DNA from 3 places in the Chryseobacterium turcicum genome. Region 1 is predicted to be linked to each of the others. Evidence: riboswitches for the same ligand, from Rfam matches in the RefSeq annotation. Region 1 holds a riboswitch; each other region holds the start of a gene.
The links. A riboswitch is a leader RNA that binds a small molecule or an ion and turns the genes downstream of it on or off. The one in region 1 is predicted to bind cobalamin.

Region 1 (2,206 bases):
AGCGGAGCTTACACTGGCGAAATTTCTGCAGATATGTTGGAGTCTATTGGCGCAACGGGTTCTTTAATCGGACATTCTGAAAGAAGACAATATCACGGTGAAAACGACGAAAGCTGCAATAAAAAAGTAAAATTAGCTTTAGACAAAGGGTTGATTCCTGTTTACTGTAATGGTGAAACTTTAGAACAAAGAAAAGCAGGTCAACATCTTGACGTAGTAAAAACTCAGACTGAAACGGCTCTTTTCACACTTTCTGCAGAAGAAATTAAAAAAGTGGTGATTGCTTACGAACCAGTTTGGGCAATTGGAACCGGAGAAACTGCAACTCCTGAACAGGCTCAGGAAATTCACGCTCACATCAGAGGAATTATCGCTGCAAAATACGGACAGGAAATTGCAGACGAAATCTCTATTCTTTATGGAGGTTCTGTAAAACCTGATAACGCAAAAGAAATTTTCTCTCAACCTGATATCGACGGTGGTTTGATTGGCGGAGCTGCTTTAAAGCTGGAAGATTTCTCTAAAATTATTGAAGGTTTTAACTAAAATATAAATTAAAAATTACATCAAATAAATAATGAAGAAATTTATCTTACTTTATTTTGCCATTCTTTTATTTGATGTAATTTATTCTGTTTTTTACAGTTCTATCGTATCTGCAATAAACATAGAATTTCTCAAATATCCTTTTATCATCATTAATTACCTGAGTTGTTCTCCGGCAATATTTTTCAATAGGCTTCTTCCTTTTTATTTGCCATTACCAACTTATCAATCGTTTTTAATTCTCTTTGGGAACGTCTTTTTACAGACTCTTCTCATCTATACTATCTTTTTCAAAAAGAAAAATAATCAAAAACACATCAGCTAATCGGTTTCAATTAAGCAATTCGTAAAATCACAAAGCTTTATTAATAAATTTACAAACATAATATTGATTAATAAAAACTAATCGTAAAAATAAAATCAATTTTTAAATAATATCTTTGCAAAAGTTTAAGGTTGAACCCATGCGTTCATTAATAGGGAATCAAGTGAAAAAATAATTCTTGAGCTGTACCCGCAACTGTAAGCTATTCAACTTATTATAAATACACCACTGAACTTTAGGTTTGGGAAGGTTATAAATAAGATGCAAGCCAGGAGACCTGCCTTAGATTAATTTCAACTTTCGGGAGTAAAAGTTTATGAGATAAAATCTTCAGAGATTTTTTCATGATAGTTTTTTCCTGCAGTGAAGTTTCGGGAACAAAACTTTAAATATAATTATATCATGAAGAAAATCTATTTTCTTATTCTTGCATTTGTAATTTCATATGCAAATGCTCAAACTGAAGGAATTTTAGTCCTCAACGAAGGCGGTATCGGAAGCAGTACTGCAGAAGTATCTTTCATCAACAATCAATCGGTTGTCACCAACAATTATTTTAAACTTAAAAACAATAATGCGATATTGGGTGACACCGGTCAGGACATTAAAGTTTTTGGCGATAAGATTTTTGTAGTTTTAAATTATTCCAATACAATCAAGGTCATCAACAAATCTGATTTTTCTTTGATTACAACGATTTCAACCAATCTTGCTAACCCAAGATATATTGCTTTTAGCGGAAATAAATTTTATGTAACCAACTGGGGAAACAACGGTCCTACAAACTACGTATCAGTTTATGATTTAAGTACTTATGCTCACGAAACGAACATTCCTGTAGGAGACGGACCTGAAAAAATCTTTGCCAAAAACAATAAATTGTATGTTTTACTGAAAGGAGGTTTCGGACTTAATCATTTTATGGATATCATCAATACGACGACCAATACTGTTGAATCACAGGTAAATGTAGGAGACTCACCGAACAGTATTTTTGAAAAAGACAATTTACTATACATTATGAGTTCGGGAAATCCTTATGCCTCTACTTCTTTCGGAACACTTACGGTTTATAACACAACCACTCAGACTACAGCTTCTACTACAACATTTCCGGTCGGTGTAAAACCTTCTTATATGGATACCGACGGAACGAATATCTATTATATGAATGAAGCATCAATCTACAAAACACCTATTGCTTCGCCTTCAATTACTACCGCTCCAATTGCCGTTACACCGATTACTGTAAACAGCTACGGAACTGCGTACGGATTTAATGTTGTTAATAATAAAATCTATGCAGCCGACCCTTCAGGATATACCGCTACAGGA
Region 2 (2,206 bases), on a different contig from region 1:
CGATAGCCTTAATAAAGAAGGAATGGTAAATAAAAGCCGTATTGCATTTATCGATCAGCTTCCAAAATTTACTCCCATATTATCTAAAAATGGAAGATCTATTACTTTCACCGATAATAACAACCAAAAGATACCAACCGCTCAAAGAACGAAAGTGGTGATTGACATCTATCCTTCGAGTGCAAAATTCAAAAAGCAGGAAAAAGATGCAGAAGGAAATATCATTAAAATCGACAAACAAAAACCTTGGGGTATCAGCAAAGAACTTCCTGAAGATTTAAAGGAAGTAAAATCGGTACGTGTACAACAACCGGGAAGAGGTTCTGTTTTTGTGAGAGAAGCCATCAAAAATATGTTTCAGCCTACGATGGATTTTGAAAACATGGGCGTAACTTCCATTGACGATGACCATATTTTTCTTTACATGATTAATGGTTCAGGAAAAGACCGATACACTACTTTTTGGACCATCAAAGAAGGAAGAGCCATCAGTCAGATTGTTTACGCCAATCCTGAATAAAAAACTTACTTAAACTTTTATTTAACCACAAAAGGCTCAAAAGATTTAGATATTTATATTCAAAATAAATGAGTATCTAGAAAAAAGTGCGCAAAAGTTTTTGAAAATCTTTGATTTTTTATTCTTTTGTGAACTTTAATAATCTAAATAATAGCATTACAATTATCTTTTGTCCCTTTTGCGGTTAAATCTAAAACTACTTTAAATAGGCTTAAAATTAAAAAATCTAGTTTATTATTCTTATTTTTGCACCCGAAAAGTATTTAGCTTTTGGTGAATAGCCTTTGCTTATTACTTTTCAAGAAACTGGTTCTGTTTAACCGCAGATTAAAAGGGAATCGTGTGAAAATCACGAGCTGTCGCGCAACTGTAAGTAACCGAAGTCTTTATAAAAAACCACTGTGCAAAAGCATGGGAAGGAATAAAGATGTTACAAGTCAGGAGACCTGCCTATTTCTTTAGACAAAAACTTTCGCGATTTGAAGTTTATTGATCTTATAGTCTTTTGGGAATTTCATGTTCCCGAATAATTCTGTGGGTTTAATACGATTTCATTTTCGCTTTAATTAATAATGAAATATGACTACAGAAGAAAGAATTCAATCATCGGAAACCCGAATTTTCAAAGCCGTTTTCCCTAACACGACCAATCATTACGATACCCTTTTCGGAGGAACAGCGATGCAATTGATGGATGAAGTAGCCTTTATTACTGCTACAAGATTCGCAAGAAAACGCGTGGTAACGGTAAGCAGCGATAAAATAGATTTTAAAAAACCAATTCCTGCAGGAACCATCGTAGAGCTTATCGGAAAAGTTTCCCACGTTGGAAAAACGAGTATGAAGGTGAATGTAGAAATCTACACCGAGCAAATGTATTCTTATGAAAGAGAGAAGGCAATTGTAGGAGATTTTACTTTTGTAGCGATTGATGAATTTAAGAAACCAATTCAAATACTATAGACAGAAAAATTTCGGCAACTTTTAGCTGCCGAAATCCATTTCTTTCCCCCAAGTTTTCGGTGGGTAAAACCTGCCGAAAACTTTTATTTATGTTCTAAATCTTCCCAAAATTGAAAGAATAATTTCATGAAAATTGAAAAACTATCTCAAGACTTTTCCGTTCTCTAAATTTAAGTTTAATAAAGTCTGAAAAGCCTCTCCCATTTCATCTGAAGCTCTGCTTATGGCATTTTCCAGCATATTTCTTATTTGCAGTTCGGTTACCTTGGCTTCAGTCCAGCTTTTTCCAGCGGTATAAGTGTTGAGAATAAAAGGCATTATTCTGTCGATAGCACACGCAAAAATAGCATCAGGAGTTTGTTCTTCTTCAAATTCAAGCCACAGATTGAAAAATTCTGAACGAATAGGCTCATCTAAAATACCAAAAATATTTTGTGCAGACAGCTTTTCTCTTTCAAACTTCCCTACCATTGCCGCTTCATCAAAAAGAAAAGTATCACCGGCTTCAATTTCTACTAAATCATGAATAGAAAGCATTCTTATTACTCTCAATAAATCGATATCGGCTCTGTTTTTCGCATAAGGAAAAAGAATTTGCGCCAAAATAATGATTTGCCAAGAATGTTCCGCGGTATTTTCTCTTCTAGAATCATCTGCATTATAATTTCTTCTCTGTACATTTTTCAGAGCATCTACGGCGATGATAAAATCAATCTCTTTCTG
Region 3 (2,206 bases), 1.5 Mb from region 1:
GAAATTATCTTCTGTGTAAGCTGCTTTTAAACTGTTTGAAACTTTAGATTTGTTGATGTCCCAAGCAACTAAACTTCTAAAAGTCTGTGCTGCATAACTAGTTTTATCCACATTTTCCGCAAGAATCCTATAATTCTGAGTCGCATCATAAAACTGACTTTGCCAAGAAATTGTTTGATGCTCTGCAATTTTATAGGCCGTACCTATATTGAAAGTTGTATTGTAAAACTTTCCGTTTCTATTGATGTAATTTTTTTCGGGAACTTCGTAGTTATTTTCACTAATTGAATAATTTCCTGAAGCTTTAAAACTGAATTTATCATTACTATATTCAGCTTTCAAGAAATTATTATACGTTCCGAACGAAGCTACTTCAGAATTATATATTCCTTTAAAACCTTGATTAAAACTTAAATCGTTATTCAAATGGATACTTCCGCCAATCGCGCCACTTCCGTAGATGACACTTCCGCCTCCAGATTTTATTTCCATTTGGTCGTATCCGAAAACTGCAATATTATTGATATCGCCCTGTCCTAAAAACTGCGAATTGATATTAATTCCGTTCCATACGAATGCTGTCTGTTGCGCTGTTGTTCCCCTAAATGAAGGCGAAGAAACTGCACCACGGCCGTTTTCTTTAATATAAATAGGAGACTGAAAACGTAAAACCTCGGAGAGGTTCGAAGAGTTTTTTTGAATATCTGCAGGAGATAAAGTAGTCAAAGAATGAAAAAGTTTTACTTTTTTCATCTGATTGTCGAATACAAATACGGTGTCAATATTTTTTTCCTGACTATAATATATTGTCAGGCAAGAAGACACCAAAAGTAGGGTAAATGCTTTTTTTAAAATCATATCATATCTGCCTTTCCTCCGAAAGCAATTCTATTATTAATATTAAATTTCGGCAGGTCTCCTGACTTTCGCTTTGCTACACCTTCCCGTTTTGGCAGTGGTTTTTGTAGCAATTTTTGTATGCGATTTACAGTTGCGGGGACAGCTTGAGATTTTCACTCAATTCCCTCTTAGTTCCAATCTATTGGAAACCAAAATTTTTTGCAAATATAGCTTTTTTGAAAAGAAAGATTAAATTTTTGTTAAGCCTAAAATATACCCATACAATTGATTTAAACTAGATGGTTTTAATCGGAAATTTTAACGAATGAAATTTATATAAAAGTCCCAACCATTTGGGTAAGTTTGGTTTTCTGAAGCAGATTTTCCTATGGTTATTTTTAATTTTTAAGCCACGAATGCACGAATATTTTTTAATATTTGTGCATTCGTGGCAAAATAGAGGTGTTGATTTCCCGTGATCCGCGAAAATGTAAAAGTAATCTGTGCGAGAAAAGCTGCAAAAAGATTACAAAAATGTTCCGTCAAAATAAAAAGGAAGCAAATCTTTAATAGAACTCACTTTAATTACTTCGTCATTTAAGCTGGAGAAATACAAATCAATATCCTCATTTTGCTTTGTTTCGTATTCTATAATGCTTTGTCGGCAAGCTCCACATGGAGGAATGGGTGGGGTTTTCTCTGAAAATTCTTCTGGACCACCTACAATAAAAATCTTTTTAATTTTTTGAGTGGGGAAATTAGCTCCAATCCAAAAAAGGGCTGTTCGCTCTGCACAAAGTCCTGACGGGAAAGCCGCATTTTCTTGATTATTTCCTGTGAAAATCTCACCATTCTCTAGCAAAACAGCACATCCTACAAAAAAGTTAGAGTATGGCGCGTATGCTTTTTCTCTGGCCTGAATTGCCTGTTCAAAAAGACGGTTTTCAACCTCTGAAAGTTCGTTCCTACCTTTGAAATGTTCGTAATTGATTTTTATATCTTTTTTCATTTTTTTCTCCGTAAAAAAGGGGCGTAAAAGTAAACTTTTTTAATGAGGTGGGCAATAAGTAGTTGATGGTTTCTATTTGAGGCAGGAAGATGGAAGATGGAGGTGTGATTTGAAATTTGAGATTTTTCGAGAATTAAACATAAGAAAAATCTTTGATTTTTAATCTTATGTGGTCTTTTATTTTCAAAGCTTAAAACTTTAGAAATTACTAATGTGTTAAAAAAAACTTCTAATGCGTTTGGTCTAGATCATACTGAATTTTGTATTTTTAGTTCTTAAAAAAATAATTAAATGTTATATTCTCCGATAAAATTTAGAAATGTAGAGCTTAAAAACCGTTGGGTAATGTCGCCAATG

Region 2: linked by a shared signal. The riboswitch ahead of LO744_RS15800 (acyl-CoA thioesterase) and the one ahead of LO744_RS13830 (YncE family protein) in region 1 are both predicted to bind cobalamin.
Region 3: linked by a shared signal. The riboswitch ahead of LO744_RS07155 (TonB-dependent receptor plug domain-containing protein) and the one ahead of LO744_RS13830 (YncE family protein) in region 1 are both predicted to bind cobalamin.

Annotation. Positions count from the first base shown of each region.
Region 1 is NZ_JAJNAY010000001.1:3,038,891-3,041,096, forward strand. It holds gene tpiA (triose-phosphate isomerase) at 1-546, shown strand, start outside; gene LO744_RS13825 (hypothetical protein) at 578-871, shown strand; cobalamin riboswitch at 983-1,170, shown strand; gene LO744_RS13830 (YncE family protein) at 1,274-2,206, shown strand, end outside.
Region 2 is NZ_JAJNAY010000002.1:227,291-229,496, forward strand. It holds gene LO744_RS15795 (SGNH/GDSL hydrolase family protein) at 1-520, shown strand, start outside; cobalamin riboswitch at 811-988, shown strand; gene LO744_RS15800 (acyl-CoA thioesterase) at 1,100-1,483, shown strand; gene LO744_RS15805 (HD domain-containing protein) at 1,625-2,206, opposite strand, start outside; gene LO744_RS15810 (XAC2610-related protein) at 2,193-2,206, opposite strand, start outside.
Region 3 is NZ_JAJNAY010000001.1:1,573,836-1,576,041, forward strand. It holds gene LO744_RS07155 (TonB-dependent receptor plug domain-containing protein) at 1-858, opposite strand, end outside; cobalamin riboswitch at 893-1,069, opposite strand; gene cdd (cytidine deaminase) at 1,367-1,849, opposite strand; gene namA (NADPH dehydrogenase NamA) at 2,141-2,206, shown strand, end outside.